Regions from separate parts of the Salinicola sp. DM10 genome, predicted to be linked through region 1. Evidence: predicted binding sites of a transcription regulator. Region 1 holds the regulator's gene; each other region holds the start of a gene.
What was found. The regulator PhoB, encoded in region 1, activates phosphate uptake and scavenging genes when phosphate is short. The targets are predictions, from matches to a motif close to TGTCATANNNNTGTCANA.
Positions count from the first base shown of each region.

Region 2: pstS (phosphate ABC transporter substrate-binding protein PstS) is a predicted target of PhoB. The motif match lies at 6,887-6,904, and genes of this name have one in related genera.
Region 3: J0A90_RS14540 (DUF6482 family protein) is a predicted target of PhoB. The motif match lies at 6,160-6,177, and genes of this name have one in related genera.

Region 1 covers NZ_JAFLEN020000003.1:419,659-429,466, reverse strand. Annotated here, with positions in the region: gene J0A90_RS13510 (glutamine synthetase family protein) at 1-351, opposite strand, end outside; gene J0A90_RS13505 (amino acid permease) at 388-1,899, opposite strand; gene ubiA (4-hydroxybenzoate octaprenyltransferase) at 2,163-3,056, shown strand; gene phoB (phosphate regulon transcriptional regulator PhoB) at 3,255-3,944, shown strand; gene phoR (phosphate regulon sensor histidine kinase PhoR) at 3,953-5,302, shown strand; gene J0A90_RS13485 (methyl-accepting chemotaxis protein) at 5,642-7,327, shown strand; gene J0A90_RS13480 (M23 family metallopeptidase) at 7,640-8,509, shown strand; gene J0A90_RS13475 (siderophore-interacting protein) at 8,535-9,593, opposite strand; gene J0A90_RS13470 (superoxide dismutase) at 9,790-9,808, opposite strand, start outside.
Region 2 covers NZ_JAFLEN020000002.1:628,490-638,297, reverse strand. Annotated here, with positions in the region: gene cysB (HTH-type transcriptional regulator CysB) at 1-942, opposite strand, end outside; gene trxA (thioredoxin) at 1,187-1,510, shown strand; gene J0A90_RS11540 (AI-2E family transporter) at 1,624-2,733, opposite strand; gene pstB (phosphate ABC transporter ATP-binding protein PstB) at 2,932-3,756, opposite strand; gene pstA (phosphate ABC transporter permease PstA) at 3,776-4,627, opposite strand; gene pstC (phosphate ABC transporter permease subunit PstC) at 4,646-5,587, opposite strand; gene pstS (phosphate ABC transporter substrate-binding protein PstS) at 5,752-6,792, opposite strand; gene J0A90_RS11515 (Bcr/CflA family multidrug efflux MFS transporter) at 7,238-8,443, opposite strand; gene J0A90_RS11510 (STAS domain-containing protein) at 8,720-9,223, opposite strand; gene J0A90_RS11505 (PP2C family protein-serine/threonine phosphatase) at 9,216-9,808, opposite strand, start outside.
Region 3 covers NZ_JAFLEN020000004.1:83,495-93,302, reverse strand. Annotated here, with positions in the region: gene J0A90_RS14575 (Na+/H+ antiporter subunit C) at 1-77, shown strand, start outside; gene J0A90_RS14570 (monovalent cation/H+ antiporter subunit D) at 74-1,588, shown strand; gene J0A90_RS14565 (Na+/H+ antiporter subunit E) at 1,585-2,082, shown strand; gene J0A90_RS14560 (K+/H+ antiporter subunit F) at 2,079-2,348, shown strand; gene J0A90_RS14555 (Na+/H+ antiporter subunit G) at 2,394-2,786, shown strand; gene hemH (ferrochelatase) at 2,948-3,931, opposite strand; gene J0A90_RS14545 (cryptochrome/photolyase family protein) at 4,046-5,608, shown strand; gene J0A90_RS14540 (DUF6482 family protein) at 5,743-6,045, opposite strand; gene J0A90_RS14535 (bifunctional diguanylate cyclase/phosphodiesterase) at 6,215-7,987, opposite strand; gene J0A90_RS14530 (hypothetical protein) at 8,100-8,393, opposite strand; gene dnaB (replicative DNA helicase) at 8,422-9,807, opposite strand.

The sequences.
Region 1 (9,808 bases):
GCCGGCATCGCCCTCGAACTCGGCCAAAAACAGCAGCATGTCGCCCTCGAACGGCACCTCGCGGCAGCTCTCGGGGACGATCCGCAGCGGCGCATCCGGATAGCCGGTATGCCAGCCGGTGAAGGCGACGTTGTCGTAGAGCTCGTCCTTGCTGTCCCAGCCCAGTACCACGTCGCAGAAGGCAAACCCCTTCTCCAGCGCGGCGAAGAACTTGTCGCGCTGCATGTACTTGCCACGCATCACGCCGTCGATGTCGAACATGCCGACCTTGACGTGGGTCAGCCCGCGCGCCTCGACGAGTTCGCGCGCCTGGGCGGCGGTGCGCACGCTTCTGGCTTGTTGGTCACTCATGGCCGTTCCTCGCTCACAGTGTCAGGGAGATCGGGATCACGCCGCGCGGCCGTCGTCGTCCGCGGCCTGCTCGCCTCGCTGCATGGCGAACTCCTCCTCCGGCGACAGGATCAGACGGTGCCGCCCGACGCAGGCGAAGTAGCCGATACCCACCGCCAGCCACAGGGCGACGCCGATCACGCCGATCCGATAGGTGCTGTCGCTGAGCTGAAAGTAGATCGTCATCAGCGCGATGACGATGGTCGCCACGGCGCCTGGAATCCCGAAGGGGCTGCGGTAGGGGCGCTCGATATGGGCGTGATGGCGGCGCAACAGGATGAAGGAGAGCGCCTGGGCGATGTAGGAGCACATGGCGCCGAAGACCGCCATGTTGAGCAGGGTGCCCCCGATCACCGCCGAGCCCTCCTGGGTTCCGAGGCCGAAGAAGCAGATCAGCATGATGGTCATGCCCACCAGCGCGCCGCCAATCATCGCCACGTACGGTGTCTTGCGCGTACCGTGGGTCACCGAGAGGAAGGTGGGAAAGTAGCCGGCGCGGGAGAGCGAGTAGATCTGGCGACCCTGGGCAAAAATGATGGTATGGAAACTGGCGATCAGCCCGATCAGCGCCAGCAGCGCGAGAAATTTGGCGGTGCCGGCGCCGAAGATCGCCTGGAAACCATCCAGCAACGGCTCACCGGACTGGCTCAGGGCGTAGCTACCAACGCCTACCACCGCGGGGTTGAGCACCAGGATCAGGGTCGCGGAGACGATCAGGGTGGTGATGCCGAGCAGGATGCCGCGCGGCATGTCACGCCGCGGGTCGACCGACTCCTCGGCGGCCAGCGGCAACTGCTCGATGGCCAGGAACAGCCACACCGCGAACGGCATCGCCGCTAGCGCCCCACCGATACCCATCGGCAGCAGCGGTCCGTGGCCGCCTTCGAGCTCACCGCCGCCGGGGGCGATGTTCAGCGCCCAGGTCGAGAAGTCGAGATGGGTGACGGCGCTGAACCAGAACACCACCAGCACCGCCAGCGCCAGCAGGGTCACCGCCAGCGTCACCCTGAACGACAGCTCGACCCCGACGATGTTGAGGCCGACGAACAGCAGATAGCCCAGCAGCCACCACAGCGGCTGGAACGCCGCCGGCGTCTCGAAGATGCTGCCCAGATAAGAGCCGATGAAGAACACGATCACCGCCGGCGTGAGCACGTACTCGACGTTCTCGCACAGGCCGGTGACGAAGCCGCCCCAGGGCCCCATGGAGGAGCGCGCGAAGGAGTAGGCGGCGCCGGTGTGCGGCAGGGCCGGCGACATCTCGGCGATACAGAAGGTCAGGCCCAGGTACATCACCGCGATGATCGCGGTGGCGATCGCCATGCCGCCCCAGCCGCCCGAGGCGAGCCCCAGGTTCCAGCCCGAGTAGTGGCCCGAGATCACCGCCCCCACGCCCAGTGCCCAGAGCGACCAGGGCCCGGCGTGGCGGCGCAGGCCGCGTTTGTCGAAATAGCTGGCATCCTGCTGCTGGTAGTGGATGCCGGCGGCGGGTTTACCGTGGTTTGTCATTGTTCTACTCCCAAGGATCGAGCCACCCTGTTCCGCGATCCCCGTGCTGCCAGCGTCTATCGACACCCAGGAGCGACGCCGACATCCGCTGACCGCGCCCACCTCGAGTCTGAGCGCGTCAGCGTGACAAAAGCAATATCTATCGCTACGCCCCGTAGCTATCGCCGCGCCTATCGCTGCGCCCATTGCCATGCCTCGCTGCCGGCGGGGTTGTGGTGTAAGGTCCAGCCAGTCGCGTCCCGCTCGCCGTTCTGGAGAATTCGATGTCCGCCGCCGACCCCACGCCACGCCCCCGCGGCCTGGCGCGAATCCCCGACTTCCTGCGCCTGACCCGGCTCGACAAGCCGATCGGCACCTGGCTGCTGATGTGGCCCACGCTATGGGCGCTGTGGCTCGCCGCCGACGGCCTGCCGGACCGCGCCAACCTGATCATCTTCGTGCTCGGCGTCTATCTGATGCGCGCCGCCGGCTGCGTGGTCAACGACTACGCCGACCGCAAGATCGACGGCCACGTCAAGCGCACCAAGGAGCGCCCGCTGGCCACCGGGCGTATCCGCGAGCGCGAGGCCAAGACCCTGTTCGCGGTGCTGGTCGCGGCGGCCTTCGTGCTGGTCTGCTTCACCAATCTGCCCACGGTGCTGCTCTCCTTCGTCGGCGTGGCGCTGGCCGCGCTCTATCCGTTCATGAAGCGCTACACCCACCTGCCCCAGGTAGTGCTGGGGCTGGCGTTCTCGTGGAGCATCCCGATGGCGTTCATGGCGGTGAGTCGCAGCGTGCCGCTGGAGGCTTGGCTGCTGCTGCTGGCCAACCTGGCCTGGACCGTGGCCTACGACACCCAGTACGCCATGGTCGATCGCGACGACGACATCAAGATCGGGGTCAAATCCACCGCGCGCCTGTTCGGCCGCGCCGACAAGCTGATCATCGGTCTGCTGCAGCTGGCCACGCTGGGCCTGCTGGCCGGGATCGGGGCACGCCTGGCGCTGGGCGGGTTCTTCTGGCTGGGGCTGGCGGCGATGGCGGCGACCTTCGTCTATCAGCAGTGGCTGATCCGTGGGCGCGAGCGCGGCCCCTGCTTCCAGGCCTTTCTCAACAACTTCTGGTCGGGGCTTTTACTGTTCGCCGGGGTGGTGCTGAGCCTGTGGCCGGTGATATGAGCCGCTGCCCTCATCGATCGCCTCTTCGCGCCCCCAGCGGTCGCCGCCAGGGTCGATGGTCTCGATGCGAGATGTGAGGGATGACATCGATGTCACGTATTTGTCATATTTTCACGCTGTAATCGTCACCGTTCTGTCACGGCCGGAAGGTTGTTCGCTGCACGCGCGCCTCCTCCGGCGGCTCACTCGAGGCCTGTCATGAGCTCCAAGACCGTACTCATCGTTGACGACGAGCCCTCCATCCGCGAAATGATCGCGGTGGCGCTGGAGATGGCCGACTACCGCGTGCTGGAGGCGGACAACGCCCAGAGCGCCCACGCCATGGCGCTGGACCACAAGCCGGACCTGATGCTGCTCGACTGGATGATGCCGGGCACCAGCGGGATCGAGCTGGCGCGCCGCCTCAAGCGCGAGGAGGCCACCGCCGAGATGCCGATCATCCTGCTCACCGCCAAGGGCGAGGAGGACAACAAGGTCCAGGGGCTCGAAGCAGGCGCCGACGACTACATCACCAAGCCGTTCTCGCCGCGCGAGCTGGTGGCCCGGCTCAAGGCCGTGCTGCGCCGGGCCACGCCACCGGGCATCGAGGAGGCGGTCGAGGTCGAGGGGCTCAAGCTCGACCCCGCCAGCCATCGCGTCACCTCCCACGGCAGCGCGCTGGAGATCGGCCCCACCGAGTACCGCCTGCTGCAGTTCTTCATGACCCATCAGGAGCGCGCCTACACGCGTAGCCAGTTGCTCGATCAGGTCTGGGGTGGCAACGTCTACGTCGAGGAACGCACCGTCGACGTGCATATCCGCCGGCTACGCAAGTCGCTGGGCGAGAAGCACCAGCATCTGATCCAGACGGTGCGCGGCACCGGTTACCGCTTTTCGATCAGGGAGTAAGTCGCAGCGTGCGCTACTGGATCAACGAACTGTGGCGCCTTGGCTACATGCTGTTCGGGCTCGGCGCGATGGGTACGCTGCTGGGCGAGCTGTTCGGCGCGCTGTTTGCCGGCCTCGGCTGGGGGCTGGCCGCGGGCCTCGGGCTCTATGTCTTCCTGCATCTACGCCATGTGCGCCTGCTCTATGTGTGGCTGCTGCGCCATCCGCGCGAGGCGCCGCCGCCCGGTACCGGCGTCTGGGGCGATCTGTTCGACCGCCTCTACACCTACCAGAAAGCGCAGAGCCAGATGCAGCAACGGCTGCGCGATATCCTGCGGCGCATCCAGGACTCCTGCGAGGCGATGCGCGACAGCGTGGTGATGCTCGATCCGCGCGGCGACCTGGAGTGGTGGAACAGCGCCGCCTCCGACATGCTCGGCCTGCAGCCCGACCACGACCGCGGCCAGCCGATCACCAACCTGCTGCGCGATCCGCGCTTCATCGACTACTTCGAGGCCCGCGACTACCGCGAGCCGCTACTGATACCCTCGCCGATCGACGCCGCGCACACCCTGCAGTTCCATATCACCCTGTTCGGCGACGACGAGCGCCTGCTGATGGTGCGCGACGTGACCCGGCTGCACCAGTTGGAGATGATGCGCCGCGACTTCGTCGCCAATGTCTCCCACGAGCTGCGCACCCCGCTGACCGTGCTGGCGGGCTATCTGGAGACCTACGCCGACCACGCCGATCAGCTGCCGACCCGCTGGCAGCGCGGTTTCTCGCAGATGCAGGCGCAGACCATGCGGATGCAGAACCTGGTCGAGGATCTGCTGCTGCTGTCACGCCTGGAGATCGACAGCCCCAATGACGACCGCGACGCCATCGATGTGCGCGCCCTGCTCGAGAGCATCGTCGACGACGCCCGCGGGCTGAGCGCGGGGCACCAGCAGATCGCGCTGCAGGTCGACGAGCCTCATCGCCTGCTCGGCAACACCAAGGAGATTCGCAGCGCGGTCTCCAACCTGGTCTTCAACGCCGTGCGCTACACCCCCGAAGGCAGCCGTATCACGCTGCGCTGGAAGCCCTGGCACGATGGCGCCGCGATCGAGGTGGAGGACGACGGCGAGGGCTTCGACCCTGTGCACATCCCGCGCCTGACCGAGCGCTTCTACCGCGTCGACAAGGGGCGCAGCGCCGCCACCGGCGGTACCGGCCTGGGGCTGGCCATCGTCAAGCACGTGCTGCTGCGCCACGATGCTCAGTTGGAGATCGTCAGCCGACCCGGCATGGGCGCCCGCTTCCGCTGTGTCTTCCCCGCCACGCGTCTGATCACAAACGACGAAGACGACACGCCGGCGATCTCGGCGCAGCCATGAACGCCGCGGGCGGCACCGCGCCGCCCGGCTCTTTCCGCCTTCTCACGCACGGCTGCCCTACGCTAGCTGTCCCCTGGCTCTCGCTGGCCTCTGGCTCTTACTCTCAGCATTCGATCCACTCTCCATCAGCCCACGATTGAGCGGCCCTTTTTCATCGACCCTTTTCCATCGCCCCTTTTTATCGCACCGGGTCCGTCGCGCACGCTTTCATGGCAACGGCGCGATGCGCAGCGGATTGTTATCTAAATCTTAAGTAGGTGCTGCCGATAAAGTGAGCGGACTAGTAATACATTCCTCTATATGAATCGGCAGATACCTCGGATAAGGACGGCTTTCGCGATGACGATGCGGCAAAAACTCTGGATCACGGTGGGATTGATGTGGTTCGGCATGCTGGTGCTGGTGGGCTGGATGGCCCTGGAAAAGCGCGACACCCTGATGGCCGAGCGGGTCCAGAGTCTCAAGAGCTTCGTCGCCAGCGCCCAGACGCTGGTACAGCGCTACGCCGATCGCGCCGCCCAGGGTGAGTTCAGCGTCGAAGCGGCGCAGGACTTCGCCCGGCGCAATCTGTCGGCGCTCGATCTCGACGGCAGCTATGTCTACGCCTTCAACGGCAAGATTCACCTCGTCTATCACCCCAAGCGGGCGATCGGCACCGACATGAGCAACTTCCGTGACGACAACGGCGTCTACTTCTATCGCGAGCTGAAAGCGCTGGCCGACTCGCCCGACGACGGCACCCTGGAATACACCTCGACCAACGCCGACGGCGAGGACGTCTCGCGCATCAACTACGTGCGCCATGTCCCCGCCTGGGACTGGTATCTCGCCGCCAACGTCTATGTCAGCGACATCCAGCACGCGTTCTGGATGGGGGTGCTCAAGATGAGCCTGATCGCCGGCACGATCGGTATCGCGATCACCCTGGTGATGGCGTGGATCATCCGCAGCGTGCTGGGTGATCTGGGCGGCGACCCACGTCACGCGCGTAACGCGGTGCAGGGCATCGCCGAGGGCGACCTGACCCGGGCGCTGACGCTCAAGCCCAATGACCGCCATAGCCTGCTGCACGCCATCGAGGGTATGCGCGTGCATCTGGCCGAGGCCCTGGGCGGCGTGCGTCAGGCCTCCACCACCATCACCGTGGGCGTGGGGCAGATTCACAGCGGCAACCAGGACCTGGCGGCACGTACCGATCAGCAGGCCGCCTCGATCGGCGAGACCGCCTCGAGCATGGAGCAGTTGACCCAGACCGTGCGTCAGAACGCCGAGAACGCGCGCCAGGCCAATGGCCTCGCCGGCCAGGCGCGCAGCACCGCCAGCGAAGGCGGGGCGATGATGGATCAGGTCGTCTCCACCATGCAGGGCATCACCGACAGCTCGCGCCAGGTGACCGACATCGTCGGCGTGATCGACTCGATCGCCTTCCAGACCAATATCCTCGCCCTCAACGCCTCGGTGGAAGCGGCCCGTGCCGGCGAGCAGGGGCGTGGCTTCGCCGTGGTCGCCAACGAGGTACGCACCCTGGCCAGCCGCAGCGCCGACGCCTCGCGTCAGATCCGCGAGCTGATCGATGCCTCCAATCGCAAGATCGAAGCGGGGTCGGGGATCGTCGCCGAGGCCGGCGAGACCATCGGCCGGGTGGTCGAGTCGGTCTCGCGCATGACCGATCTGATCGAGGAGATCTCGGTCGCCTCCGCCGAGCAGTCCAACGGCATCGACCAGGTCAACGAAGCCGTGGTGCAGATGGATCAGGTCACCCAGCAGAATGCCTCGCTGGTGCAGCAGGCGAGCAGCGCCGCGGCCAGTCTCAACGAACAGGTCCAGCGCCTGGAGCAGGCCCTGGCAGGCTTCCGCATCGCCGGGGCCGAGTCGCGCCCGATGGCGACGGCCACATCCGCGCCACAGGTATCGACGCCAGCGCCCCAGGTGGCAGCGCCCCAGGTGGTAGCGCCAGCCACCCGTCTGAGCGCGACCCGCCGGCCGGCCATGGCCACCACCGAGGACGACTGGGAGTCGTTCTGAGCCTGAGCGCCAAGCTCCTACCCCAGCGGGGCCGGCATGCCGGCCCCGCTCTCTCTGCCCCCTCCAGCCGACGCCATCACGACTCAAGCGCTAATTTCCTAACCCTGCGACAATGGGCGCCGGTGGCAGCGCACAGCGAGGGTTCTTTGCCAGGGATGGCAAAGGTAGCGCCCAGGGAGGGGTTTACAGCGCCCTCGCGACGCCCTGCCACCGGATAAGCCCACTTCGTTTACCGGCTATGACAGGCGTTCCAGGCCTGCAGCAACGACAGGTTAAGATGGGCGCCTTTCTCTCTGCCGGAGCGCCGTACCCATGCCGTCGATCACCCGCCTGCGATCTCGCCCCACTGGACGCCACCCGTATCGCGCTGCGAGCGCCCTGCTCCTGGCCGCGACGCTATGGCTGTGGGCCGCCGCTGGCGTGGCGGCACCGGTCGCGATCACTTTCCCCGCCAGCGTCGAACAGGGCTCGATGGTGATCGGGCGGGTGCCGCCGGGCAGCCAGGTACGGGTGGCGGGGCATACGCTGCGGGTCACCGGCTACGGCACGGTGGTATTCGGCGTCGGCCGCGACGCCCAGGGCGCGCAGTCGATCGAGATCGTCACCCCGGATGGCCGACAGCAGCAGGCGTCGGTGGCGATCACCCCGCGCGACTGGCCGATCGAACGTATCGATGGCGTGCCGCCGAAGACGGTCTCACCGCCGCCCAAGATCGCCGCCCGCATCGCCCGCGAACAGGCCGCGGTGAGCGCCCAGCGCCAGCGTGACGACGATCGGGTCGGCTTCGCCGAGGCCTTCATCTGGCCGGTGAAGGGGCGCATCAGCGGGCGCTTCGGCAATCAGCGGGTCTACAACGGCACCCCCGGCTCGGCCCACTCGGGCATGGATATCGCCGCCGCCACCGGCACCCCGGTAAAGGCGCCGGCCAGCGGAGTGATCACCTTCGCCGACGATCTCTATCTCACCGGCGGCACCGTGCTGCTCGACCACGGCTACGGCATCAGCTCCAACTTCCTGCACCTGTCGCGGATCGACGTCGCGGTGGGCCAGCACGTCGACCAGGGCGAGGTGATCGGCGCGGTGGGTGCCACCGGTCGGGCCACTGGGCCGCACCTGCATTGGGGCATGAACTGGTTCGATACGCGTATCGATCCGCTGCTGGTGCTCGAGCGCACGCGCTAGGCGTGGTGAGCCGACAGCCCACCGCTCAACCCGCCTCGCGCTTCCAATAACCCGTGACCAGATGCTGCCCCTTGGCCAGGGCGAACTCCTGCTTCAAGCGCTTGCGCAGGCGCTGGCTGACCTCGGCCTCGCCGGCGAACCATACGAAGCGGTCACTGTCCGCCGTCGGCAGCGCCGCGACCACCGCGCTGGCGAGCTGTTCGCTGGGGGCGTGGCCCTGGCAGCGATAACACCAGTGCAAATGCGCGCCGGGGTGAGTCGGCAGCGTGAGCCGATCCGCCGGCGACTCGACCTCCAGCCACGCCTCGATGCGCGCTTCGGCCGGCAGCGTCTCGAGCAGGCGTGAGATCGCCGGCAGCGCGGTTTCGTCCCCCGCCAGCAGATAGTGCGCAGCGCTGGCGACACCGCGCCCGTAGGGCCCGGCCATACCGCAGAGATCGCCGGGCCGGGCGCGGCGGGCGAAGTCACCGCCCGGCCCCGGCGCCGCATGCAGCAGGAAGTCGATCTCGACCTCGCCGCGCTCGCGATCCAGGCGCCGGATGGTGTAGTAGCGGATCGCCGCGCGCACCTCTTCCGGCGGCCACAGCGTGGCGCCCTCCGCCGTCGGTCGCGGCCACTGCGGCCGCGCCAGCCCCGGCGGCGGAAAGTGCAGGCGCACGTGCCACTCCTCGTCGTGGTCGAAGCGCGCCAGGTCCTCACCGGCCAGGGTCAGCCGGCGCATGCTCGGCGACAGCGCCTCGCTCTTGACCACGCGCATCTCGCGGAAGTTGGCGAAGGTCGGCGCGGCGACGACATCGCCATGCCAGTGCAATGGCACGGCGTTGTCGCCGGCGAACAGCGTCGCATAGTGCTCGATCACGCTGCGCAGCGTCTCCAGGCCGTCGCGGGTGGCGGCACACGCCGCCAGGCGTAGGCCGACCCGAATGGCGGTGAAGCTCGCCTCGCCGCCGGGCAGCTCGACCACGATGCTGGCACCTTCACTGCGATAGCCGACATCGTACTCATCCAGAAAGGCTCTCAGGCGCGATTGAAAATTATTTACATCAGTAAGCGTCAGTGTGGCATCGCAGCGAAGTGCAGTCATGATGTCGAACCGTCAGCGGGGGTGGCACGGAAAAACGCGAGGGGGCGTTACAAGGCGGGCCGGCGAGCGCCAGCATCGAGCGACAGACTAGCAGACATGGCGTTGGGATACAGGCCCCAAACGCAGCATGCCCCCGTCGAGACGGGGGCATGGCAGGGTCACGTAGCCCGGCTGCGTGCCGGGCGCGGTGAGCCGATCAGGCAGTCGCTTCGGCG
Region 2 (9,808 bases), on a different contig from region 1:
GAACAGCTCCCCCTCATGTCGCGGCCCCGCCGCCAGCGCCGCCTCGACGGTGTCGCGATCGAGGTGCGGTGCCAGGCGCTTGACGAAGTCATACATGTAACTGCGCATGAAGGTGCCGCGGCGAATGCCGATCTTGGTGGTCGAGCTCTCGAACAGATGCGAAGCGTCCACCGCGACCAGGTCGGCATCGGCCACCGGATCGACCGCCATATGGGCGACGATACCGACCCCCAGCCCCAGTCGCACATAGGTCTTGATCACATCCGAGTCGGCAGCGGTCAGCACCACGTTGGGTGTCAGCCCCCGTGACTTGAAGGCATCGTCGAGCTGGGAGCGCCCGGTGAAGCCGAACACGTAGGTAACCAGTGGATGCTCAGCCACGCGCTCCAGGGTCAGCTCGCCACTCGCCAGCGGATGCCCCTTGGGCATCAGCACACAGCGGTTCCAGCGATAACAGGGCAGCAATACCAGATCGTTGAATAGCTCGAGGGACTCGGTGCAAATGGCGAAGTCTGCAGTGCCATCGCTGACCATCTGCGCGATCTGCTTGGGCGTGCCCTGCTGCATATGCAGCGCCACGTCAGGATACTGCTGGCGAAATTCACCGATCACTCCGGGCAGCACGTAGCGCGCCTGAGTGTGGGTCGTAGCGATGGCCAGGCTGCCGCGACGTTCGTCGCTGTGCTCCTGGGCCACATGCTTGATATCGTCGACCGTGCGCAGCACCTTGCCGGCGAGTTCGACGATCGCCTCCCCCGCCGGCGTCACTCGGGTCAGATGTTTGCCGCTGCGCGCAAAGATCTCGACGCCCAGCTCGTCCTCCAGCAGCCGGATCTGCTTGGAGATCCCCGGTTGTGAGGTGAACAGGCTCTGTGCCGTGGCCGACACATTGAGCTGGTGGCGCGTCACTTCCCAGATGTAGCGCAGTTGCTGGAGCTTCATGAGCGACCTCGTGACGATGCGTAACGCACAATGGCATAAGAAAATGGTTTGCGATTACTTTACGCTATAAGTGACGAGGGGTGAAGCGGCGATCGCACCGGTTTTTCGGGTATGAGAAACTGCTGTTTAATAACCTGGCGCTATCGTTGTCATAACCACGGCGATTTGCCAGCACCCTGGCCAAGGGCTAACATCGCACCCATACGCTCTCTTCGCGAGCGCAAATGTCTACAGGAGTTACCGCATGTCCAACAACGTCGATGTCACCACCGCGAATTTCGAACAGGAAGTGCTCAAGTCCGACAAGCCAGTACTGCTGAAGTTCTGGGCCCCGTGGTGCGGCCCGTGCAAGATGATGGCTCCGGTCGTCGATGAGGTGGCCGACGAGAAGGCCGACGCCATAAAGGTCGTCAGTGTCAACGTCGACGACGCCCCGGAGATCGCCTCCGAGCACGGCGTGCGCGGCGTTCCCACCGTGATGCTGTTCAAGTCCGGCGCTAAGGTCGCCTCGCTGGTCGGCGCGCAGTCCAAGTCGCAGCTGACTCAGTTCATCGAGCAGAACGGCTGATATCTAGCCAGCGGCGCTCGGTAGCCTCCGTAGCGCTCAGCAGAAAGCCGCTTCGCTTGCTAAAAAGCCGCCCTCCTGGGGCGGCTTTTTCGTGGCTCGTCTCTCTGCGGACTTCACGGGTCGAGCTCCTCCTCAAGCTCATCCAGCGCCTGCTGGGTCTTGCGCAGCCGCCGCTGGCGCCGCTCCGAAGGCCCCAGCATCTTGGCGATCCAGCGCGTCTCGGGATGACTATCCAGCGCTATCTTCAGCGTCATCGTCAACGGTACCGAAAGCAGCATGCCCACCGGTCCCAGAATCCAGCCCCAAACAACCAGCGAGAGAAAGGCCACCAGGGTCGATAGCCCCATGGTTCGCCCCATGACTCGCGGTTCGACCAGGTTGCCGATCACGAAGTTGATCGCCAGATAGGCGCCCGAAAGCGTGAGCGCCTTTACCATCCCCCCGTCCGGCATCGACAGGGTCAGCAGTACCGGCGGCACCGCCGCGATCACCGAGCCGATGTTGGGGATGTAGTTGAGAATGAAGGCCAGCGCGCCCCACAGCAGGGCGAACTCGACCCCCACCAGCCAGGCCGCCAGCGTCACCAGTGCCCCGGTGATCAGGCTGACCACCGTCTTGACCGCCATATAGCGCTTGAGGTTGTGACTGAACTCGGTGAAGCGCTCCAGACTGGGCCCCGGATTGGCCAGGGCACGCGCCACCTTCTGGCGGAAATCGAGCGTCTCGAACAGCATGAAGTTGACCATCAACAGGATCACCAGGCTCTGCGACAGCACCACCCCCAGCCCGCTCAGAAAGGCCGAGATCCAGCCCTTATCCTGGGAGTCGTCGATCATGCTGGAGAGCTCCCGCGGCGAGACCGACATCCCCTGGTGCGCCAGCCACTCGAGCAGATTCAGATAGTGCCCCTGCAACTCCTGCTGCATCTCGGGCCAGCGCTCCATGAACATGGCGACACTGTTGCCCAGCAGAGTGCCGAACAGCGCCAGCAACCCGCCCAGAATCAGCAGCGTGATCAGCACCGCGGCGTAGGAGTTCATGCCGCGGCGATAGAGCCAATGCACCGGTGAGGCGCAGATCACGGCTATGAAGATCGACAGCAGGATCGGAATGATCAGCGCCTCGGCCGCGCGCAGGCCCGACACGATGATCGTCAGTGATGCCAGTGTCAGCATCAGATGAAAGGGTATATTGCGAAACGCCGGTTCCTGCCCTGGCGACATGGTCAGCCCATCCTTGTGGCACGTCCTGTGTCGCCAGACACTACCACGAACCGATACGGCGTTCGCTGACTCAGGTCAACTCTCGCCTCTCGGTCGAGCCCGAGCACCGCCCGTCTCCGGATAGAGCCACGAACGGCCGCGCCAAACACGAAAGCGCCCCGGCCGCAGGGGCCGGGGCGCAAGACACGACAGCGAGGCTCAGCCGTAGCGGCCGGTGATGTAGTCCTCGGTGCGGCTCTCCTTGGGCTGGGTGAAGATCTTGGTGGTATCGTCGCACTCGATCAGACTACCCAGGTACATGAAGGCGGTGATGTCGGAAATTCGCGCCGCCTGCTGCATGTTGTGGGTCACGATGACGATCGTGTAGTCCTTCTTGAGCTCGTTGATCAGATCCTCGATGTAACCGGTGGAGATCGGGTCGAGAGCCGAGGTGGGCTCGTCGAGCAGGATCACTTCCGGCTTCACCGCAATGGTGCGAGCAATGCACAAACGCTGCTGCTGACCGCCGGAGAGTGCCTGGCCGCTCTGCTTGAGCTTGTCCTTGACCTCCTCCCACAGGGCGGCCTTGCGCAGCGCCCACTCGACCCGCTCCTCCAGCTCGCGCTGGGAGAGTTTTTCGTAGAGCCGAATCCCGAAGGCGACGTTATCGAACACCGTCATCGGGAACGGCGTCGGCTTCTGGAACACCATGCCGATGCGCGCGCGCAACAGGTTCAGGTCGACCCCGGAGCCGTAGATATCGTGGCTGTCGAGCAGGATCTGCCCTTCCGTACGAATCCCCTCGTAGAGATCGTGGATCCGATTGAAGCAGCGGATCAGGGTCGACTTGCCGCAGCCGGAGGGCCCGATGAACGCCGTCACCTGGCGCTCGGGGATCTCCATGGTGATGTTTTTGAGCGCCTGAAACTGGCCGTAGTAGAGGTTCAGGTCCTTGACGCGAAGCTTGGACGCGGCCCGTGCCTGGGACGCGCTCGGCGCCTCGGCAGCGTTCGGGTTGGCGTTGAGATTGAAATCGACGGTCATGGCAGTCTCTTGGCGAAAGTCAGGTGCGTTGACGCGAGAAGTAACGCGCCGCGATGTTGAGGATCAGAATGGCGGCCGTCAGGATCAGCGCCCCACCCCACGCCAGCGATACCAGGTCAGGGATAAAGGCGTTGATCGTCATGTTCTGGTAGATGGTCATCGGCAGGTTGGCCATCTCATTGTCGAGATTGAAGAAGTTCCACTGGTTGGAGTTCAGCGAGGTGAACAGCAGCGGTGCCGTCTCGCCACTGATACGGGCGAACCCGAGCAGGATACCGGTCAGAATGCCGGCACGCGCACCGCTGTAGCAGACACGCACGATGATCCACCAGCGATGGGCACCCAGCGCCGCCGCCGCCTCGCGCAGCGAGTTGGGAATCAGGCGCAGCATGTCTTCGGTGGAGCGAATCACCACCGGCACGATGATCACCGTGAGCGACAGCACCCCGGCCCAGGCGGAGAAGCTGCCCATGGGCACCACCACCACCGCGTAGATGAACAGGCCGATGATGATCGAGGGTGCCGACAGCAGGATGTCGTTGATGAAGCGGATCACCTTGGGCAGCAGGCCCTTGTTGCCATACTCCGCCAGCCAGGTACCCGCGGCCACGCCGATCACGGTGCCGAGGACGGTGGCCAGCGAGGTCATCATGAAGGTCCCCCAGATCGCATTGCCCAGGCCTCCACCGTTCATACGCGTGCGCTCGATGAAGATCGAGGGCGAGATCGCACTGAGCCCCTTGGTCACGAGCGTCAAAAGGATCGCGAACAGGAATACGAATCCGATCAGGGTGGCACCGATACAGGCGGCCATGACCAGGCGGTTGAGCAGCTTGCGCCGGCGATAGAGCGGCGTCGTGTGAGTCTGCATCGTCTCTCTCCTCTCGGCTCAGGCGTGGCGGCCGGTGCTGTTGCGCAGCAGATAGCGCGCGAACGCCAGCACGGCGAAGGTGATCAAGAACAGAATCAGGCCGAGCGCCAGCAGCGCCGAGCGCTGGGTACCGTCCGATTCGGAGAACTGGTTGGCGATCAGGGCCGCGATCGAGGTGCCCTGCCCGGTGAGCGTGGTGTTCAGGAACAGGTTGTTGCCGATCACGAAGGTCACCGCCATGGTCTCGCCCAGGGCCCGCCCCAGCCCGAGTACCACACCCCCCACCAGGCCGCCCTTGACCGAGGGCAGGATGACCCGGCGTGCGACTTCCCAGGTGGTGCAGCCGAGGCCGTAGGCGGATTCACGCATCACCGCCGGCACCGTGTTGATGACGTCGCGGCTCACCGCGGTGATGAACGGAATGATCATCACCGCCAGAATGATGCCGGCCGTGGCCAGGCCGGTGCCCGCGGGAAATACCGAGGGGAACCAGGTACGCAGCAGCGGAGCCAGCACTTCCATGCCCCACATGCCGTAGATGATCGAAGGGATACCGGCCAGCAGCTCGATCAAGGTACTGAGAGGCTGGCGCAGCACGTTCGGGCAGCGCTCGGTCAGGAAGATGGCGATGCCGAATGAGATGGGAACCGCAATGACGATCGCAATCAAGGAGGTCAGCAGGGTTCCGTAGATGGCGGGCAAGGCGCCGAACACTTCGACGTTGGCCGCCCAGCGATTCTCGGTGAAGAACTCCAGGCCGTAGCGCTCGAGCGCCGGCCAGCTGGAAGCGATCAGCGAGGCGATGATCGCCCCGAGTAGCAGCAGAACCGCGAAGGCAAAGGCAAACAGCGTGCGCTCGAACCACACGTCGATGCGTGCCTTGCGCTGGAGCCGCTTACGGGTGGCCTCGCTTAGTCCGCCCAGACCGCCGCCGGTTTGAATCGCTTGGGGGGTGGCCATGTCAGTTCCTCGTCGGCTTGCCACGCTGCCGCCGGAGGTAGCGGCAGTACTGTGTCGTTGCATACGCGCTCGTCACTCACGCGTTTATTGCAGATTCGATCGTTCGATACACGATCGCGACGGGAGCTCTGAAGCACTCGCCGTCGCGATCGGGGCTCAAGGGGTTACTGCTTCCAGACGGCTTCGCCGTTCGGACCCTTGATCTCGCTCCAGCTCTCACGAACCATGTCGGCTACGTTCTTCGGCATCGGCACGTAGTCGAGCTTCTTGGCCATCTCGTCGCCGTTGCTATAGGCCCAGTCGAAGAACTCGAGCGCCTGGCGCGCGGCATCCACGTCCTGCACTTTCTTGTGCATCAGGATGAAAGAGGCACCAGTGATCGGCCAGCTGTTGTCACCCGGCTGATTGGTCAGCACCAGGTACATGCCCGGGGCGTTCTTCCAGTCGGCGTTGGCGGCAGCGGCCATGAACGAATCCATGTCGGGTGCCACGGTCTTGCCGGCCTTGTTCTTCAGGTGCACCAGGTGCAGGTCGTTCTGGGCGGCGTAGGCGAACTCGACGTAGCCGATGGCGCCATTGGTGTTGGCGATCTGGCTGGCGACGCCCGCATTGGCCTTGGCCCCGACGCCCGCCGGCCATGCCACCGACTTGCCCTCGCCCACAGTGTTGGCGAAGTCCTTGCTGACCTGCGACAGATAGTGGGTGAACAGGAAGTTGGTGCCCGACCCCTCGGCGCGATAGACCGGGGTGATCTTGGTGTCGGGCAGCTTCATGTCCGGATTCAGCTTGGCGATGGCTTCATCGTTCCAGCTGGTGATCTTGCCCTGGTAGATGTCGGCCAGCGTCTTGCCGTCCAGATTGATCGCGCCGTCGATGCCGTCGACGTGGAATGCCGCGACCACACCGCCCATGACCATCGGCCACTGCAGCAGACCGTTCTTGTCCAGTTCTTCCTTGGTCATCGGCGCATCGCTGGCACCGAAAGTCACGGTCTTGGCGGTGATCTGCTGAATGCCGCCGCCAGAACCGATGGCCTGATAGTTGAGGCCAACGCCGGACTTGTCCTGATAGGCATCCGCCCACTGGGAGTAGACCGGATAGGGGAAGGTCGCGCCGGCGCCGGTGATGGCTTCCTGGGCTTGGACGGCAGCGGCGCCCAGAATCAGGGACCCGGAAACGAGCGTAGCGAAGACATGTTTGAGCATAGCGATATCCTGTTTCCACCTTGGATGGATGCGTGTGCGATAACGACGTTGCGAAGGTTGCCTGCACTCTCAGAACGCCACGTTACGTCAGACGCGTGACACTTTTATGACAGCCTTGTCATCGTCTTGAAAAGTGACATTCGACGAATTGGGTGTGTCAGGTGTATGAAAAACCACCGCACGACCGCAGCTCGCTGGCGATCGCCGGTGATCTCGAGAGCGGCCTCGACTACCGGCCGCAACCTTCGCGGCACCCACACTGCCAAGCCAAGATGACAACAGGATGACAAGGGTCAAGACGCGTAACCGCTTGCACGTATTGAGTAAACAGCATCGACGGTGGGTAAGGTCGGCTGCGAGAGCACAGCCGAACGCACCTGAGGCAGGGGTGAAGAAGGATGATGATGGCTTCAGCGATGGCGGCCGGCGCTGCGCCGCCTGACTGTTAGGCGGAGGATGTCGAGGTACGCTTGAGTGCCGGGCCCGACAGCACGCGGACACCGATATTGCCCAGCAGGGTCGCCCCCAGCATGGTCAACAACGTGGGCCAGGCGCTGGCCAGCTCGAAGGCACCGACCAGCGCCCCCGCGACCGCCCCACAGGTGAACTGCAGACAGCCCTGCAGCGCCGTCGCGGTGGCACTCATGCGCGGGAAGTGATCGAGCATGGATGACATGGCGTTAGGGCTGATCAGCCCTTGCATGCCGACGAAGACCACCATCAGCGGCGCCACGCTGTAGATCGAATCCAGCCCCGAGGCGACCAGCGCGACCAGACCGATACCCGCGCTCAGCTGCACGCCGAGCCCCAGCAGCAGGTTCTGCTGCGGCGTGCGGCGCTTGAGCAGGCGGATGTTGAGCCGGCTGGAGGAGGCCATGATCAGGATGTTGGCACCGAACACGAAAGGATAGAGCGTGGTCGAGAGGCCGTAATGCTCCATGTAGAGATAGGGCGAGCCGGTAATGAAGGCGAACATCCCGGCGAACGACATCGATACCGCCCCGATATAGCCCATCGCCTCGCGATGGCGCAGCACGCTGCGATAGTTGTCCAGGATCTGCCCCACCGAGGGCGCGTCGGGGTCGCGCCCATGAGTCTCGGGCAGCAAGCGTCCCAGCAGCCCAAGCACGAACACCGCGTAGAGCGCCAGAAACAGAAAGATCAACCACCAGTCGGCCAGGTGCAGCAGCGCACTGCCCAGGGCGGGCGCCACCAGCGGCGCCATCATCAGGATCATCACCATGGTCGACATCACCTTGGCCGCCTCGCGCCCGCTGAAGCGGTCACGCACGATCGCCGCGGAGTTGACCACGCAGGCGCCACCGCCGAGCGCCTGGACGAAGCGCCAGCCCCACAGCGTGGCCAGTGAGCCGACCTGTGTCAGCGCTAGACTGGCGAGCAGGAAAACGGCCAGCCCCGTCATCAGCACCGGCTTGCGCCCGAACCGATCGGAGAGCGGTCCGCATACCAGCTGCCCCAGGGCAAAACCGAGCAGGAATATGCTCAGTGACAGCTCGGTATGGTGCACGCTGGCGCCGATGGAGGCCGCCAGCGCCGGCATGGCGGGTAGATAGGCATCGATCGCCAGCGGCGCCAGGGCGGTATTGGCAGCCACCAGCAGTGCCAGACGACGCGCACTCAGCGGCCTCACGCTAGACTCCTCGACAACACGACTTCCTCCTCGCTGCGGGCGGATGAAAAATACCTGATCGCGGGCGTCCGCGGCGCCACACGACAATCGGCCAGCGATGCCGCTGGCACGCAAGATAAAGACACCTGAAGACGGCAGCGGTCAGCGCCGGGACCGATGATCACGCATGCCCGCGATGACGCTCGCGCGAAGAGACAGGCACAGATGGCGCGCTTTACGGACAGTGACACCGGCCCTGGCACGCGTGGCAGATACGCCCCCGCTCGCGACTCAGAGTCAGTGCGGGGACGCCTTGGCGTGCTGAGACTCGAGCAGCTCGATCAGCGGCTGAAACTCGTGCCGATTGTGCTCGCTCATGTGCATGAGAATACGATGAGCCTCGAGAATGCGCTGCTGAATCGCTTTCTCGTCGGCCTCGACGTGGGGCAGCTCGGCAAGCTCGGCCGGCTCGGTGAGTGGCGCCTCCACCAGCGTGAAGTAACGCGCGAAACCCATCACGTCCAGCATGCGCCGCACGTCCGGATGCTCGGCCACGATCGTCGGCGGCTGCTCCAGCCGCCCACGTACCGCCAGCGCCACCTTGGCCAGAAAGCCCAGCGCCGTGGAGTCGACGTTGGTCGCTTCGCGCAGATCGACCATGACCGCACGCAGGCCCGGCAGATCCGCCAGCCGCTGCGCCTCGGCATCGAGCGTCGCGCACAGCGTCAGGCGGACATCGCCGCAGAGCTTGAGCACGAATACGCCCGACTCGAAGGCCGCCTTGACTCGCCCTTCAATCATGCTCGAAACCACTCAGTGTCATCATGCTGAGATCATCCGGCAGTTGATCTCCCAGCGCCAATCCATCCTTCAGATCGTCGACGCGGGTACAACGTGTCACGCGGCGCTCGAGTTCCTTGAGCCGCGCATCCAGTGAAGCCGCCGGCAGGCATTCGAGCACGCCGTCGGAACAGAACCAGAGCTGGAATCGCTCGGGTAGCGGACAGCCATAGATGGGGTACTCGACATCCGGAAACAACCCCACCGGCGGCCCTTCTCCGCCCAGGTAGCTCGCCCCTTCCTCGCTGACGAGGATCGGCATGGGCAGCTGAGCGCCGAGCGCATAGTGCAGAAAATGGCGCTCATGGTCCAGTACCCCGGCAAAGATCGTGGCGTGCTTGCCGATACCGGTCTCCAGCAGCTCACGATTGAGCTCGCCCAGCCAGCGCGAGGGAAATGCCTCTGGCAGCAGTGTGCGCCACTGCGACAGCCAGCGGTTGCAGAGATATTTCAGCAGGACAGTGACAAACGCCGAGGAGGCACCGTGGCCGGCGACATCGGCAAAATAGAAGAAGCTGTAGCGCTCGTCACAGCGCTGGAAATCGA
Region 3 (9,808 bases), on a different contig from region 1:
TGCGCGTGCGCGGCGACCAGGGCAGCGATCAGGTCAACGACCAGCGCGGCGATGACGCCAGGGAGGAGAAGTCGTGATGCAGCATCTGATCATCCTCCCCATCCTGCTGCCGCTGTTCACCGGGCTCGCGATGCTGATCAAGCGCGACGCCACCATGCAGCCAAGGCGCACCATAGGCCTGGTGAGTACCGCCCTGCTGGTGGTGATCAGCGTGGCCCTGGTGGTCGAGAGCAGCAACGGCCAGATCAGCTACTACGCCCTGGGCGATTGGCAGCCGCCGTTCGGTATCATCCTGGTGCTCGATCGCCTCTCGGCGCTGATGGTGTGCCTGACCAGCGTGCTCGCCCTCGGCAGCCTGGCCTACGCCTGCGCCGGCGACGACAAGAAGGGCAGCAACTTCCACGGGCTGTTCCAGCTGCAACTGATGGGGATCAACGGCGCCTTCCTCACCGGCGACATGTTCAACCTGTTCGTGTTCTTCGAAGTGTTGCTGATCGCCTCCTACTCGCTGCTGATGCACGGTGGCGGCAAGGACCGCACCCAGGCGGGCTTCCACTACGTGGCGCTCAACCTGGCCGGTTCGGCGATGTTTCTGATCGCGCTCGGCGTACTCTACGGCACCACCGGCACGCTCAACATGGCAGACATGGGCCAGCGGGTCGCCCAGCTCGACCCCGAGCGCCTGGGGCTGCTCAAGGCCGGGGCCTTCCTGCTGCTGGTGGTGTTCGGGCTGAAGTCGGCGATCCTGCCGCTCTACTTCTGGCTGCCGCGGGCCTATGCCAGCGCGCCGGCGCCGGTGGCGGCGCTGTTCGCGATCATGACCAAGGTGGGGATCTACGCCATTCTGCGCGTCTACACCCTGATCTTCGGCGATAGCGCCGGCGATCTGGCCAACTTCGTGCAACCGTGGCTGTGGTGGTTCGCCCTGGCAACGATCGCCCTGGGCGGGATCGGCGTGCTCTCGGCACGCGACCTGCGCACCCAGGTGGCCTATCTGATCCTGATCTCGGTGGGCACCCTGCTGGCCGGCGTGAGCATGGACCGCGTGGCGTCGCTCTCGGCGCTGCTCTACTACATGCTGCATACCACCCTGGTCAGCGGCGGTCTGTTCCTGCTCGCCGACGCCATCGCCGACCAGCGCGGCAAGGCTGGCGCGCGTATCGTGCCCGGCCGCGGCGTCACCCAGCCGGCGCTGCTGGGGCTGGCCTACTTCGTCGGCGCGATCACCGTGGTCGGCCTGCCGCCGCTGTCCGGGGCGATCGGCAAGGCGCTGCTGCTCGACGCGGCACAGCCGAGCGAGCAGCCGTGGCTGTGGTCGCTGCTGCTGCTGTCGAGCCTCGCCGGGCTGGTAGCGATGGGCCGCAGCGGCTCCACCGTGTTCTGGAAGGCGGGCAAGGCCGACCCCGAGGGGTCGCGGCTCAAGCCGAGCATGCTAGCGGGGCTCGCCCTGCTGCTGGGCGCCTCGCCGCTGCTGGCGATCTTCGCCGGCCCGATCACCGAATTCACCCAGGCGAGCGCCGCACAGCTGCTCGACCCCAGCGCCTATACCCAGGCGATCCTCGCCCCGACTTCTGGAGGTGGCTCATGATTCCTCCCGTACGCTGGCTGCCGATGCCGGTGTTGTCGCTGCTGCTGCTGCTGGTATGGCTGCTGCTGCAGCAGAGCGTGGCCCTCGGCCAGTGGCTGCTGGGCGGCGTGCTGGCCGTGGTCATCCCGCTGCTGTGCCGCCCGTTCTGGGAGCGCCAGCCACGCATCAAGCATCCGCTCAAGCTGTTGCACTACGTGGGCCGGGTGCTCAAGGACATCGTGGTGGCCAACCTCGAGGTCTCCAAGCTGATTCTCGACCCGCGCGGGCGCATGCGCCCGGCATTCGTCGAGTATCCGCTGACGCTGACCGAGAATTTCCCCATCACCATCCTCGCCAGCACCATCACGATGACCCCGGGTACCGTATCGGCCCACCTGCGCCTGGACAATCGCACGCTGCTGATCCATGCCCTCGACGTGGCCGACATCGACGGCCTGATCGCCGAGATTCACCAGCGTTACGAACGCCCGCTCATGGAGATCTTCGAATCATGATCGCTACCGCGCTGTGGATCGCCCTGGCGCTGTTCAGCGCCGCTATCGCGCTCAACTTCTATCGCGCCGTGATCGGCCCCAGCCTGCCGGATCGGGTACTGGCGGTCGACACCATGTACATGAACTCGATCGCGCTGATCGTGCTGTTCGGCATCTGGGTCAACAACAAGGACTACTTCGAGGCGGCACTGCTGATCGCCATGCTCGGCTTCGTCAGCACCATCGCCGTGTGCAAGTACCTGCTGCGCGGCGACATCATCGAATAGCCAGCGCCACCGAATGGCCGGCACCATCGACTAGGAGAGCCAATCATGCTGGACACGCTGCTCGAGGGAGCGATCGCCTTCATGCTGATCGCCGGCGGGATCTTCGCCTTCATCGGCTCGCTGGGGCTGACCCACCTCAAGGACTTCTACATGCGCCTGCACGGGCCGTCGAAGACCACCACCCTGGGGGTGGGCTGTACCCTGATCGGGTCACTGATCTTCTTCAGTCAGGAGAACGGCCCGGTGATCCAGGAGCTTTTGATCACCATCTTCGCCTTCATCACCGCACCGGTATCGGCGCACATGCTGGCCAAGAGCGCGCTGCACCACAAGCTCAAGCCGGACCCGCGGACCCGCGGCAATCCGCAGGAGCTGGAGAGCGACCGGCCCAAGCATACGGTGGAAGAAGCGCCCCAGGGCAACTCGCCGCTGCCCTGACACGCAGGGTGCGAAAGCCGCCGGGGTCGCACAGACGAAGACACGCGACCAGAACCTGACGCGACCGAAACCCAAGGCGACACCCGGCGAGAGAGCCAACAAGAGAACAAAAAAGGGGCGCCGCTGGGCGCCCCTTTTGCTGGGTCACGGCTTGCTTGGGATCACCAGCCCGCGGTGTTCTCCGCCACCAGCTGGCTGAGCAGATGGATGTGCTCGGGGCGATCGTTGAGCGCGGGGATATAGCGATAGCGCCCGCCTCCGGCCTCCTGGAAGTACTCGCGGTTCTCGGCGTCGATCTCTTCCAGGGTCTCGAGACAGTCGGCGGCGAACGCCGGGCTGATCACGTCGACACACTCGGTCTTGTCGGCCCCCCACTGCTTGAGCGTCTCGTCGGTGTAGGGTTTGAGCCACTCTTCGCGGCCGAAGCGCGACTGATAGCTCTGGAACCAGCTGCCCTCCTCGAGCTCCAGCGCCTCGGCGAGCAGTGCGCTGGTGCGCTGGCAGTGGCGCCCGTAGGGGTCGCCGTTGTCGACGTAGCGCTTGGGGATGCCGTGGTAGGACATCAGCAGGCGCCCGCGATCGCCCTGGGTCTCCCAGTGCTCACGCACGCTGGCGGCGAGTGCGGCGATATAGTCCGGGTGGTCGTGGTAGTGATTGACGAAGCGCAGCTGCGGCAGGTGCGGGCAAGGGGCCAGCGCCTTGGCCAGACGCTGGAAAACGGCACCGGTGGTGGTGCGCGAGAACTGCGGATAGAGCGGCAAGACCAGGATCTTGTCGACTCCGGCATCGCGCAGCGCCAGCCCGGCCTGCTCCATGCTCGGCTGACCGTAGGTCATCGCCAGCTCCACCGGGATCACCTCGCCGGTGCGCTCGGCCAGCGCCGAGGCCAGCGCGCGCTGCTGGCGCCGCCCGATCGCCAGCAGCGGTGAGCCTTCTTCCTGCCAGACCGAGGCGTAGGCCTTGGCCACCTTGGGTGGGCGAATGCGCAGAATCACCCCGTGCAGAATCGGCCACCACAGCCAGCGCGGCGCGTCGATCACCCGCGGGTCGCCCAGAAACTCCGCCAGATACTCTCTTACCGCCTTGGCCGTGGGCGCCGCTGGCGTTCCCAGATTGACCAGCATGACTCCGTAACGGGCCGCCATATCCTCTCCTTGTCTGCCGATACCATCACCTGGCGACAGTCTACCACTCCCGCCTTGCTTAACCGCGATTAACTTATACGATGAATACCATGTGTATAAGTCATGGATAAGATCATGTCGCGCCCTCTGATCCTGATACTCGGCGACCAGCTCAGCGAGACGCTCGACGTTCTCACCCAGGCGCCGGACGATGCCCTCATCGCGCTGTGCGAGGTCCACGCCGAGGGCGAGTACGTGCCGCACCACCCGCAGAAAATCGTGATGCTATTATCGGCGATGCGCCACTTCGCCGACACCCTGCGCGACAAAGGGTATCAGGTGCACTACAGCGCGCTCGACGACGACGACAACCGCCACGACCTGCTCGAAGAGGCGGAGCGCCTGGCCGAGGCCTATGCCTGCGACGAGATCCGCGTCACCCATCCCGGCGAGTGGCGGCTGTTCGAACGCATCCAGCGCCGCGGCACCCGCTGGCGGCTCTACCCGGACAACCGCTTCTACTGTTCGATCGATGCCTTCGGCGAGTGGATGGCAGGGCGCAAGCGCTTTCGCATGGAAGATTTCTACCGTCACATGCGCAAGCAGACCGGGCTCTTGATGCAGGCAGACGAGCCAGCCGGCGGCCAGTGGAACTTCGATCATGACAACCGCGCGCCGATCGATCAGGGTCTCGACTTCCCCACCCCACCGCGTCACCGCATGGACGCCACCACCCAGGCGGTGGCCGAGCTGGTAGCGACGCACTTCGGTGAGCATTTCGGTACCCTCGAGGGCTTCAACTGGGCGGTGACCCGGCGCCAGGCGCTGGGTGATCTGCGCCATTTCCTCGCGCACGCGCTGGCCGACTTCGGCACCTACCAGGACGCCATCAGCGACCGCGAACCGCTGCTCTACCACTCGCGTCTCGCCGCGGCGATGAACATCGGCCTGCTCTCGCCACAGGAGGTGTGCGAGGCGGTGGAGACGGCCTGGCAGGAAGGGCGCGCGCCGATCAACGCCGCCGAGGGCTTCATTCGTCAAATCCTCGGCTGGCGCGAGTACGTGCGCGGCATCTACTGGCAGCGCATGCCCGGCTACAAGCAGGAGAACCGGCTCAACGCTCGTCGCGGCCTGCCGGCCTTCTACTGGAGCGGCGACACCGACCTGCGCTGCCTGCAGCGGGCGATCGAGATGACCCGCGACAACGCCTATGCGCACCATATCCAGCGGCTGATGGTGACCGGCAATTTCGCTCTGCTGTGCGGCGTCTCTCCCGCCGCCCTGTGCGACTGGTACCTGGCGGTCTATGCCGACGCCTTCGAGTGGGTCGAGCTGCCCAACACCCTCGGCATGACCCTCTATGCCGACGGCGGCTATCTCGGCTCCAAGCCCTACTGTGCCTCGGGAAAGTACATCGACCGCATGTCGGATCACTGCCGCCACTGCCGCTACGACGTCAAGCAGGTGACCGGCGACGACGCCTGCCCGTTCAACAGTCTCTACTGGCACTTTCTGGAGCGCCATCGCGAGCGGCTCAAGGGCAATCAGCGCATGAAGCTGATCTATGGCAGCTGGGACAAGATGGCGCAGTCGCGCCGCGAGGCGATCCTGACGCAGGCGAACGCCTTCCTCGACCGCCTGGATACCGAGCCGCCGTATGGCCGCGGCGAGCATGCCGAGGGTTATCGGCGCCGCTGACACGCGCGCACGCCACCGCTATCGGGCAAGTCCTCGTCGACTTGCCGCGGTGAGTGTGTGAAGCGTTGGATCGATTGGGATCGAGGCGCGGATTCAGCGCCGGAGGCGGCGCGAGTAGGCGCTCAGAGAAGCGCTCAGAAGACCAGCGGCATGCGTGACAGCAACGGATCGTGATAGTGCGGCTCGTGGCCGACGATCTCGTCGTTGGCGACCTGCTGGACGAGATAGGCACGGTGGATACCGGCCTGCTTGAGTTCCCCGTAGACATCGTCGAGTGCGCGGAACAGCATCGGCTTGCCGCGCCGTGTCAGTACCTGCGTCGAGCCATCTTCCGGCTCCACCATCACTTGGTAGTAGCGGCTACCGGCGTGGGCGATGACGCGAATCTCGAAGTTGTCGTGATCGCGGGAAAAGCGTGTGAGCTCCTTGAGGTCCATGGTTCCCTCCTGTTCGGGTTGCATGTGCGAATACGGTGTCCAGCCATCCCTGCTGGACACCCGACTGGCGTGGCCTGGCTGGCCTCGCGCATCCTGACCATTAGGTCGGATTCTTGTTAAGACTATATGTCAGCGGCGACATTTGCAGCACAAAAACGTCACCCCAGGATCAACGCTGCGGGTAGCGTTGCTCGCCGCGCAGGCGCACCACCACGCGCCCGTGGGGGGCCCGCTTGGCCGCGCTCTTGAAGCGGCTCCAGAGGTCACCGAAGCTGTCGACGTGGGCATCAGCCGGCACCTGCAGCGCGGTGATCGACAGCCGCGTATGCGGGAAGAAGCGCAGCTGGTCGAAGCGATCCTTGGCCTCGAAACCGCCGGCGAGGCGCTCGGTCTCCGGCAGCAGCTCGAGGCTCTCGGCGGCGAAATTGTGCTGCAGCCTGGCCAGCCGCCGGTGCAGGCCGGCGGCGCTATCGAGCAGCATGATGAAGTCGTCACCGCCAAGATGGCCGAGAAAATCCTCACGCTCTACGCTTTCGCTCAACACCCGCGCCAGGGTCAGGATCATCTGATCGCCCAGGGCATAGCCGAAGCGGTCGTTGAATGGCTTGAAGTGATCGAGATCGAGATAGCAGGCGACGAAGGGCTTGTTCTGACGCTGATAGTGCTCGAGCGCGGCGCGGATCGGCCGGTTCCCCGGTAGTTGCGTCAACGGATTGGCCTGCCGCGCCAACTGCACCTGCTGCTCGGTGAAAAGCTGCAGCAGGTTGATGACATGCCCGATGCCCAGATAGCGGCCAGCGTCGGTGATGATGAAATCCTCATCGCGCATCGACTCGTCACGGCCGGTCACCTTGCGCGAGACCTGCTCCAGGGGCTCACCCGCCTCCACACAGAGTGCACGCCGCTGCATCACCGTTTCGACCGGCTGACGGCCGTGCAGATCGAAGCCGTAGCGCTTGCCCAGCAGCGCCATCAACTGCTGACGCCCGAGTAGACCGAGCGGCTGACGACGCTGGTCGACCACCGCCAGCGCACTGGCATTCGGCAGGCGGCTGAAACACTCCGCCGCCTCGGCTATGCTCGTTCCGGCGCCAAGTGTCGGCAGCGCCACGCAGAGGCGACGGATTTCGGTCGCCGCGGCACTTTGGCGCCGCGCCGCGGCCAGCGCGGTCAGTTGCGCCTCCAGCTCGGCGCGCTGATCCTGCGGTGCTGGGCTGGGCCGCGCGAACAGCCAGCCCTGATAGAAGTCGGCCCCCAGCTCCACCAGCGCCTGCAGCTCGCCCTCGCGCTCGACCCCTTCAGCGACCACGCGGCTACCCAGACTGTGGGCGATATCGATGATCGAACGCACGAAACGGCGCTTGACCCTGTCGTGGTCCAGGCCGCTGACGAAGTGACGGTCGAGCTTGACGTAATCGGGATTGAGCTGCGACCACAGGCGCAGTCCAGCATAGCCGTCGCCGAGGTCGTCCAGGGCGATGGCGAAACCCATCGCCTGGTAGTGCTGGGCCGCTTCCGCCATCAGCCGCGGCTCGATGCCCGGCGACTGCTCGGTGATCTCGATCACGATCTGCTGCGGGCTCAGACCGTGCGCTGCCAGCAGCGCCACGGTCTGGCCGCCGATATGCGCAGGATCGATCAGCACTTCGGGCGTGACATTGAGAAACAGCAGCTCGCTGAGCCCGGTGGCGACCCAGCTCTCGACAGCTCGCTCGCGACAGAGCCGCTCCAGCGGTGCCAGTTGGCCGGCCTCGCGGGCGGCACAGAACAGCGGCAACGGCGAGGCGTAAGGCGACCCCTGGGGGCCGCGTGCCAGCGCTTCATAGCCCAGCACGCGAGCAGTCGGCACGCTGACGATGGGCTGGAAGTGCATGCGCAGATCGCGCGCGTCGAGCAGACGCTGAAGCGCGGGAACGGCGGGCACATTGGGGGCGGAGTTCATGTCTGCCAGCGTCGCAGCAGCACATGACAGAAAGATGACAGCAGGCCCGCCAACAGGCCTCGCCGCCGTTCGGCGCGCCCGGCATGAACTCTGCCGGGCGGCGGGTCGGAACTTACTGGTACGCGGAGGGGTCGATCGCCTTGCCCAGGGAGTTGCGGTCGATCCAGCGCCCCGCCTTGGCTTCCTTGTAGCGGAATACCACACGGTCACCCACCACCACCGGCAACTCCGCGTCTTCGGTCTGGTAGCTGTAGAGTTCACCGTCCACGGTCAGCCAGTGCCGATAGAGATCCGGCATGCCCAGCCACTCCTTGAACGGCCCCTCGCGTTCGAGCTTTTCCAGTTGCCCGCGAACCTCGATCTTGGGGACGCGCTGGCGTCGCCCACGCTGAAAACCGCCTGCCATAGGTGTGACTCCTCAAACCGTTGATGCGTTACTCGTAATGCTGGCCATAGCTGTCCGGGGCCAGGTCCTCGAATCGGGTGTACTTGCCGATGAACGCCATGTGTACGGTGCCGATGGGGCCGTTACGCTGCTTGCCGATGATCAGCTCGGCCAGCCCCTTGTTGTCGGGGTTATCGCTATTGTAGACCTCGTCACGGTAGACGAAGGCGATGACGTCGGCGTCCTGCTCGATGGCGCCGGACTCGCGCAGGTCCGACATCACCGGGCGCTTGTTGGGGCGCTGCTCGAGCGAGCGGTTGAGCTGCGACAGCGACACCACCGGGCAGTTGAACTCCTTGGCCACGCCCTTGAGCGAGCGCGAGATCTCGGAGATCTCCGCGGTGCGGTTCTCGGATAGTCCCGGCACCTGCATCAGCTGCAGGTAGTCGATCATCACCAGCCCGATGTTGCCGTGCTCGCGGGCGATACGCCGTACCCGCGAGCGCAGCTCGTTGGGCGACAGCGCCGGGGTATCGTCGATGAACAGCTGCTTGTCCTTGAGCAGGTTGACCGCCGAGGTCAGCCGCGGCCAGTCCTCGTCCTCGAGCTGGCCGGTCCTCACTCGGGTCTGGTCGATCCGCCCCAGCGACGACAGCATACGCAGCATCAGCGACTCTGCCGGCATCTCCATCGAGAACACGATCACCGGCTTGTCGCCGGCGACCACCGCATGCTCGACCAGGTTCATGGCGAAGGTGGTCTTACCCATCGACGGGCGCCCGGCAATGATCACCAGATCCGACGGCTGCAGCCCCGAAGTCATCTCGTCGAGATCGCGGAAGCCGGTCGAGATACCGGTCATCTGGCCCTTCATGTTGAACAGCTCGTCGATGCGATCGACCGCCTTGGTCAACAGCTGACTCATGCCCTGGGGGCCGCCGAACTTGGGCCGCGACTCGCTGATCTGGAACACCAGCCGCTCGGCCTCGTTGACCAGCTCGTCGGAGGCGCGCCCATCCGGGGAGTAGGCGCTGTCGGCGATCTGACGCGAGGCCTGGATCAGCTTACGCAGGGTGGCCCGCTCGCGCACGATATCGGCATAGGCACGAATGTTGCCCGCCGAGGGCGTGTTGCGCGCCAGCTCCGCCAGGTAGGCCAACCCGCCCACGCTCTCGAGCTGATCGCGCCGCTCCAGCGCTTCCGACAGGGTGACCACGTCGAGCGGCTGGGTCGCCTCGGCCAGCTCGGCCATGGCGTTGTAGGTGAGCCGGTGCTCCTGACGGTAGAAGTCGTCCGCCACCAGTCGCTCGGAGACCGTGTCCCAGCTGGAGTTGTCGAGCATCAGCCCGCCCAGCACCGACTGTTCCGCCTCCAGCGAGTGCGGCGGCAGCTTGAGCTTGGCCGTCTCTTGATCGTTATCGACGCGTTCGTTCATG